DNA from 2 places in the Candidatus Mycolicibacterium alkanivorans genome. Region 2 is predicted to be linked to the other one. Evidence: riboswitches for the same ligand, from Rfam matches in the RefSeq annotation. Region 2 holds a riboswitch; the other holds the start of a gene.
The links. A riboswitch is a leader RNA that binds a small molecule or an ion and turns the genes downstream of it on or off. The one in region 2 is predicted to bind cobalamin.
Positions count from the first base shown of each region.

Region 1: it holds a riboswitch for cobalamin, as region 2 does, so the genes downstream of both, K9U37_RS14530 (energy-coupling factor ABC transporter permease) here and K9U37_RS13370 (VWA domain-containing protein) in region 2, are expected to answer to the same signal.

Region 1 is NZ_JAIVFL010000001.1:2,955,057-2,959,238, reverse strand. It holds gene dnaE (DNA polymerase III subunit alpha) at 1-502, shown strand, start outside; gene K9U37_RS14540 (MFS transporter) at 529-2,067, opposite strand; gene K9U37_RS14535 (TetR-like C-terminal domain-containing protein) at 2,170-2,715, opposite strand; cobalamin riboswitch at 2,793-3,008, shown strand; gene K9U37_RS14530 (energy-coupling factor ABC transporter permease) at 3,111-3,788, shown strand; gene K9U37_RS14525 (cation-transporting P-type ATPase) at 3,930-4,182, shown strand, end outside.
Region 2 is NZ_JAIVFL010000001.1:2,700,643-2,704,824, forward strand. It holds gene bluB (5,6-dimethylbenzimidazole synthase) at 1-28, shown strand, start outside; gene cbiE (precorrin-6y C5,15-methyltransferase (decarboxylating) subunit CbiE) at 47-1,255, opposite strand; cobalamin riboswitch at 1,278-1,441, shown strand; gene K9U37_RS13370 (VWA domain-containing protein) at 1,483-3,474, shown strand; gene cobO (cob(I)yrinic acid a,c-diamide adenosyltransferase) at 3,474-4,088, shown strand; gene cobBC (bifunctional hydrogenobyrinic acid a,c-diamide synthase/histidinol phosphate aminotransferase CobBC) at 4,082-4,182, shown strand, end outside.

The DNA of each region.
Region 1 (4,182 bases), 250 kb from region 2:
CGCCAACGACACCCAGGTCCGAGTCGGCGGTATCCTCGCCGGCGTCAACCGGCGGGTGAACAAGAACGGAATGCCTTGGGCCTCAGCGCAATTGGAGGACCTGACCGGTGGCATCGAAGTGATGTTCTTCCCGCAGACCTATTCGATGTTCGGCGCCGAGATCGCCGACGACGCCGTGGTGCTGGTCGGGGCGAAGGTGCGCGTCCAGGACGACCGGATCTCGTTGATCGCCAATGAGCTTGTGGTGCCGGACTTCTCGAACGCCCAGATCGACCGGCCGCTGGCGGTGAGTCTGCCCACCAGGCAGTGCACCATCGACAAGGTCTCCGCGCTCAAGCAGGTGCTGGCCCGCCATCCCGGCACCTCGCAGGTGCATCTGCGGCTGATCAGCGGTGAACGCATCACGACGCTGGAACTCGACCAGTCGCTGCGGGTGACGCCGTCCTCGGCGCTGATGGGTGACCTGAAGGCCCTGCTGGGGCCGGGCTGCCTGGGGGGCTGATCAGGGCCCGTACCGGTCCAACCGCGTCACGACACGACCGCTTCGGCGGGATGCGCCGGCAGCACCGCCAGCACGAAGAACGCCCCGACCAGGCAGACCGCGGCGGCGGTGAGGCAGCCCGCCTGCATCCCGGCGAGGAAGGCGTTGTCGACGGCGGTGCGCACCGCCCCGGCGACCGGCGCGGGCGACTGGGCGGCCACCGCGAGACCCTGCGCCAGGCCTTCCTGCGCGGTCGACTGCGCGGCCTGCGGCGTGTTCGCCAGCCCCGCGCTGTCACCGAGGTGGCGGATGTACAGGGTGGAGAAGATGCTCCCGATGACCGCGACGCCCAGCGTCCCGCCGACCTGACGAGTTGCGTCGTTTACCGCCGAGCCCGCACCGGCCTGCTCGGGGCGCACGACGCCCATGATCGAGTCGGTGGCCGGTGCGGTGGTCAGGCCCAACCCGCCGCCGAGAAGAACCATCTGCATCGCCATCACCGGGTAGGTGACGCTCAAGTCGATGACCGTGATCCAGGCGAACGAGGCGGCGAGCATCAGAAGCCCCACGAACACAACCACTTTGGTGCCGATTCCGGTCACGGCGAGCCGGGTGCCGAGCACCGAGCCGACCGCGATCGACAACGCCACGGGCAGGATGCGCACACCGGTGCCCAGCGGACCGAAGCCCTGCAACAGTTGCATGAACTGGGTGATGAGGAAGATGAACCCGAAGAGCGCGAAGAACGCCACCGTGACCGCGCCACTGGCGGCGCTGAACCGCAGGTTGGTGAACAGCGTGACGTCGATCAGCGGTTCCGGATGCCGGCGCTCCCACCAGGCGAAAGTCACAGCGGCGACCAGTGCGACAGCGAACCCGGCCAGCGTCGGAGCGCTGGACCAGCCGCGGGTGGGCGCCTCGATGAGGGTGTAGACCAGCGCGCCGAGCATGGCGACGGAGAGCACCAGTCCGCCGCGGTCGAGCCGTGACTGCCGGTCCGGCGTCGACGCCGGGATGAGGATCGGTGCTGCGACGGCGGCCAGCAGTGCGATGGGCACCAGCGCGAGAAACAGGCTGCCCCACCAGAACGACTCGAGCAGCGCACCGCCGAGGATCGGGCCGATGGCCACGCCGAGACCCGTCACCGCACCCCACACGCCAATGGCGGCGGCGCGCTGCCGCGGGTCGCGGAAGGTGTCGGTGATGATCGCCAGCGTCGTGGGATAGATCAGCGCCGATGCGACGCCCATCACCAGGCGCATGCCGATCAGCGGGCCGGTCGAGGTGCACAGGGCGGCCCCGACGCAGGTGAGTGCGAACAACACCAGCCCGGTGATCAGCGTTCCGCGGCGACCGAACTTGTCACCGACGGTGCCGCCGGCCAGCACCAGTGCAGCGAACGCCAGGTTGTAAGCGTCCACGATCCACTGCAGACCGCGGGTGGAGGCACCCAGGGTCGAATTCAGTGTCGGCAGAGCAACATTGACGATGGTCGTTTCGACGTTGATGGCCAGGGCGGCCACCAGGACCACCGCGAGGATGGCGATCGGTCGCGTGCGTGGCCGGGAGAGGGTGTCGGTTGTCACGAGCGACGCCTTTCATGTTGACGGCGGTAACATCGGCAAGCATGGCAGGGTAAGTTAACACTGTCAACATTGGTGATCGTGACGTGTCCCCTCACCAGGGGGTCAGCGGACGCCCTCGGCGATCAGATCGAGCAGACGGTCGGAGATCTGTTCCTTGCGTTCGGCATCGGCCGCCATCAGCAGGCCGTCCAGGAACAGTGTGGACAGGCCGTGGACCGCGGCCCATGCCGCCTCGTCGAGCCCGTCCCGGCGGCTCGCGGTGAGCACACCGGTGGCGACGAGATCGTCGGCACACCCGCTGAGGATCTGGAACGGATGCCGATCGGGGTCGACCGTCTCGTCGGCGGGGTGCGGGCCGGCCGGCGCGAACGCGGCGCGGAACAGGCCGGGTTCGGCCAGCGCGAACTCGATGTAGGCCTTTCCGGTCAGCATCGCATCGCCCAGATGGGTCAAGCTGTAGTTCCGTACCGCGGCGAGCAACGCCTGCCGATCGGCATAGTGCCGGTAAGCGGCGGAGTTGCTCACCCCGGCCAGGCGCTGCACGTCATGCAGAACCACCGCATCGGGGCCGCCGGCGCGGGCCAATGCGACCCCGTGCTCGAGCAGTGCCTGCCGCAGGTTGCCGTGGTGGTAGGAGGCGGTCGCCATTTTGACAAGTGTTTCATTGCGGATCGTCCGTCAGAAGGTAGTGTGCTCGTTGCAGCAGGTTTTCCGGGACGGTGCGAGTTCCCGTCTCGGAATCGAGTGATGTGAGACGTTGGCACATCGCGAGAGGGAACCCGGTGAGAATCCGGGACTGTCCCGCAGCGGTATGCAGGAACGACCGCCGTCATCGGCACTGGTACGCGAAATACTTTTGCGGCTGGGAAGCGACGGCCAGTAGGGGCACCGAGAGGTGCATGCCGGTAAGTCCGAAGACCTGCCAGCTGTGCCGGGTGCGCCGCACCCGGGGGCGCATCGCCTCGCGGATCGGGTGTGTGGCGACAACGAGCCATACCCTCTCGGGCGATGCACCACTTGTTGCGTCCTGAAGGGGATCGACCATGCACATCGAACCGGGGATCGTCGAAGGTCCGAAGATCATCCTGAGTTACCTCACCGCCGGTGGGGCCGGCCTCTGCGGCGCATACGCGGCGTGGCAGTTGATCAAGGAGCGCGGGATCTCCGCACTGATGATGCGCACGGCCGCCACCACGGCGCTGGTGTTCACCTTCTTCCAGGTGTTCCCGCACTATCCGGTCGGGGTCTCCGAGGTACACCTAATTCTCGGTTCGACGCTGTTCCTGCTGTTCGGTGTTGCTCCCGCGGCGATCGGCCTGGCTTCGGGTCTGCTGATCCAGGGCCTGTTCTTCGCTCCGTTCGACCTGCCGCAGTACGGCATGAACATCACCACGCTGCTGGTGCCGCTGTTCGCCCTGCAACTCGTCGCCAACCGCGTCATCGCACCGCATACTCCCTACGTCGCGTTGCGTTACCGCCAGGCGCTGGCGCTGTCGACCACCTATCAGGCCGGCATCGTGACATGGGTGGCGTTCTGGGCGCTCTATGGTGAGGGCTTCTCCGGCCAAGCCGTGGCAAGCCTCGCCACCTTCGGCGCCGCTTACATGACGGTGATCATCATCGAACCGCTGGCCGACCTCGGTGTCCTTGCAGCCGCCAAGGGCCTGCATCGGATGAAAGACTCGGCGCTACTGAATTCCCGCCTGCTCAACCCGGCCTGAGCCGGGGCGGGCCGAGTCTGGCGCCGGCGGGTCATGGCCAGCACAACTGACCAACTTCCTTCTGCCAGGGACGTATGGCCCCTGCACCGCGAGCCGGGGTCATCTAGCGTCGGATTCATCACCAGCTCCGACGCATGTGAGATGAGTGCCCCAGCCATGCCCACACTGACCAACGCGGAACATCACAGTCTGTCGGCTCACGAGGTGGTGCTGCTACTCGAGACAGACCTCAGTTCCGGACTGTCCGAGGCCGAGGCAGACGAGCGGCGAGAACGCTTCGGCTCCAACAGTCTTCCAATGGTGGAAGGCGAGGGGGTGGTGCTGCGAATCCTGCGGCAGTTCCACCATCCGCTGATCTATGTCCTGCTTGCCGCCGGTGTGATAACGGCATTAC
Region 2 (4,182 bases):
GCACGAAGAGCGCTACACCGCGCGGTGACAAAGGATTTCGATGATCTCAGAGCCGGGTGAACGCCCACTGCGTGACGGCCCGCGCCGGCGTCCACCCGGTGAACGAGCCCACCGGTGCGGCACGCTCGATGTGGATCCGGGTGAGCTCCCCGCCACGGTCCCGATAGGCCTGTCCGAGCAGGACCTCAGTCTCTACCGTCACTCCGTGCACGACGAGCCGCCCACCGGGCCGCAACGCCTGCAGGCAAGCGTCGAGTACCCCCGCACGGGTGCCGCCGCCACCGATGAACACGGCGTCGGGGGCCGGCAGGCCGTTCAGAGCCTCAGGTGCGCTGCCGTGGACGATCTCCACGCCCGGAACGCCGAGAGTTCTTGCATTGCAGCCGATTCGAGCGGCGCGGACACCGTCCGCCTCGACAGCCACCGCGCGACACGTCGGATGTGCGCGCATCCACTCGATTCCGACGGAGCCCGCGCCCGCTCCCACATCCCAGAGGAGCTGGCCAGGCGCGGGCATCAAGCGGGCCAGCGCCGCCGCTCGCAGATCCCGCTTCGTGAGCTGGCCATCGTGTTCAAACATGTCGTCAGGCAATCCGGTGGCCCAGCCAGTCCCCAATGGCCCGAGCAGTTCCACCGCGACCACATTCAATCGGGGCACCACCCCGGCGAACTCACCTGCTGTCGTCTCCAACCGCGTTTCCGAAGGGCTGCCGAGGTTGCCCAGCACCACCATCCGGCTCGACCCGTAACCGCGAGGAACCAACAGATCGGCGACTTCGGCCGGCCTTTGTTCGTCAGCGGACAGCACCAGGACCCGACGACCCGGCGCCAACTCTCGCAGCACCGTATGCGTATCGCGTCCAACGACGCTGACCACTGCGGTCGACTCCGCCGACCAGCCCATCCGCGCGCGGGCCAATGCCACCGAGGACACGTGCGGAGTCACCCTGACCCGGCCCGCGCCGAGCAGGTCGATCAGCATGCTGCCGATCCCGCTGACCATGGGATCGCCGGAGGCCACCGCGACCAGTCGGCGGCCGCGGTGAGCTGCCAGCAAGGCAGGCACTTGGGTGCGAAGCGGGGTGGGCCACACGACTCGCTGTTGGTCTGCCACCTCGGGAAGCAGGCCGAGCTGCCGTGGGGCCCCCAGGATGACTTCGGCGGCGCAGATAGCCGACTGGGCACCTTCTGGCAGCCCGGCCCAGCCGTCCGCCCCGATACCTACCACGGTGAGACGCACATCGGGGACCAGCACGGCGGCGATGCTAGCGTGACAGACGCGAGGTGCCCCGTGTGCCCCCGTGTCGGAAACGGCGCGGAAGCCGCTCGGGGAGAATCTGGGAAGTCCGGTGAGAGTCCGGCACAGGCCCGCTGCGGTGATCCAAGCCGCTCCTGCTGGCACGGGAGCCGGACTCGGTCAGTCCGAAGACCGGCCTCGCGCGCACCCGTCCCGGGTCACCATGATGAGCGGAGCCTCCCCTAATGCAGTTGTACCCCTTCACTGCCGTTCTCGGCGCTAATCCCGACGCCGCCGACGGGCTCGACGATATGGCCCTGGCGTTGGTGCTCAATGTGATCGCCCCCAGCATCGGCGGTGTGCTGGTGCGCGGCGAGAAAGGCACCGCCAAGTCAACTCTAGTGCGAGCGTTGACCCAAATACTGCCGCCCATCAATGTGATTGCCGGTGACCGTTTCTCCACCGATCCAGCTGAGCCGCAGCCGCTCTCGCCGGACGGCCCATTCGAGGCGGATGTCGCTGTCGAAACTCGTGCGGTGCGGCTCGTTGAATTACCGGTCGGCGCCACCGAGGATCGGGTCGCCGGCTCCATCCACCTCGAACGGGCTCTCGCCGAGGGGGCCGTGCACTTCGAGCCCGGACTGTTGGCCAAAGCGCACCGCGGCATCCTCTATGTCGACGAGGTCAACCTGCTGCACGATCACCTGGTCGATCTTCTGCTTGATGCCGCCGCCATGGGCCAACTTACTGTCGAGCGGGACGGCATCTCCGTCACGCACGCGGCCAAGTTCGTGATTGTCGGCACGATGAATCCTGAAGAGGGTGAACTGCGGCCGCAACTGCTGGACCGCTTCGGTCTCACCGTGGAGGTCGCTGCGCCGCGGGAACCTGCCCAGCGGGCCGAGGTGGTGCGGCGGCGGCTGCTCTTTGACGCCGACCCCGAAGGTTTCCGCGGTCACTATGCCGAGGCCGAACAGCGGCTGCGCAGCCGTATCGAAGAGTCGCAGAGCCGAATGGCCTCCGTCGAGGTCACGTCGGAGGTGTTGCACACAGTCGCCGAGGTGTGTTCAGCTTTCGGAGTCGACGGTATGCGCGGCGACATCGTCACCGCCCGAACCGCTGCCGCTCACGCGGCATGGCAGGGTCGCGAGGCCATCACCGCCGACGACCTCCGGGTGGCTGCCCGTCTGGCGCTGCCCCATCGACGCCGACGCAACCCGTTCGATGCACCGGGTCTGAGCGACAGCGAGCTCGATGAATTGCTGCCGCCCAACACTGGCCACACCGACCCCGAACCGGACCCGAACCCGGATGGCCCTGGGGGCGGGGACGGCACTTCCGCCGAGCAGGGTGAGGCGCCGTCCTCTGATCCTGGCCCGAGCGGCAGTGAATCCGTGGCACATCAACCGGCACCCGTCGGTGCCGGTGAGCCATACAAGGCCAGGCTCTTCACCGTCGACGGTCTCGGCGCTGGCCAGGCCGGGCGCCGCAGCCGCGCGCGAACCACGACCGGACACCGCATCGGCGCAACACCTTCGGCCGCCGCAGCCACCGGCATCCACCTGCTCGAGACGGTTCGCACAGCGGCGCCGTTCCAGTCGGCTCGTGGGCGCACCCGCGGACGGCTCATCCTGCAGGCGAGTGACCTGCGCCGAGCGGTACGCGAGGGACGCGAGGCAAATCTCATCCTGTTCGTCGTCGACACCTCCGGCTCGATGGCAGCTCGGCAGCGAATGCAGCAGGTCAAGACGGCGATCCTGTCACTGTTGCTCGACGCCTACCGCCGGCGGGACCGGGTTGGTCTGGTGACGTTCCGAGACAGTGGCGCCGAAGTCGCGTTGCCCCCGACCCGCTCGGTCGACATCGCCGCCCGGCGACTCGATGACCTGCCTGCGGGAGGTCGCACTCCCCTGGCAGAGGGGCTGCTGGCGACCGCCGAGGTAGTCCGCCGCGAACACCTCAAAGACCCAGGCCACCGACCTTTGCTGGTGGTGGTCACCGACGGCCGAGCCACCGCTGGCGCTGATGCTGTCGGTCGATCGCGACAGGCAGCGAATTATCTTGCTGCTCAAGGCATCAGCTGCGTCGTCGTCGACTGCGAGAGCGGGCGGATGCGGATGGGGTTGGCACGCAGCCTCGCCGAGCATATGGCAGCCAATCACGTTTGGCTGGCTGACGTGAACGCCCAAGCGCTCACCGACATCGTCCGTGACGCCACGAGAGAAGGAGCCGCCTGATGCCTCAGGGACAACCGTTGACGATTCCAGACGACCTGCTCACCACGCGCCAGCGCCGTAACCGACCGCTGCTGATCGTGCACACCGGCGACGGCAAAGGAAAGTCCACCGCCGCGTTCGGTCTCGCGATGCGCGGCTGGAACCAAGGCTTTCGCATCGGTGTGTTCCAGTTCGTCAAATCCGCGAAGTGGCGCATCGGCGAGCAGACCGTGCTGGAACGCCTCGGTGCCCTCCATGCCGACACCGGCGAAGGCGGACCAGTCGAATGGCACAAGATGGGTGCGGGCTGGTCGTGGAGCCGCAAGGAAGGGAGCGAGTCTGACCACGCCGCCGCTGCCGCAGAAGGCTGGCTGGAGATCAAGCGCAGGATTTCCGAAGAAAGCCACGATCTCTATGTCCTGGACGAATTCACCTATCCCCTGAATTGGGGCTGGATCGACGTCGACGATGTGGTTGACACCCTGGCGAACCGCCCCGGCCGCCAACACGTCGTCGTCACCGGTCGCAGGGTCGATCCGAAACTGGCCGAAATCGCTGATCTTGTCACCGAGATGGGCAACGTCAAGCATCCGATGGACGCAGGCCAGAAGGGCCAGCGGGGAATCGAATGGTAGCCACCCCGCTCCCGCGCCTGGTCATCGCGGCACCAGCGTCCGGGCACGGCAAGACCACTGTCGCAACCGGTCTCATGGCCGCCCTGGTCGCCCG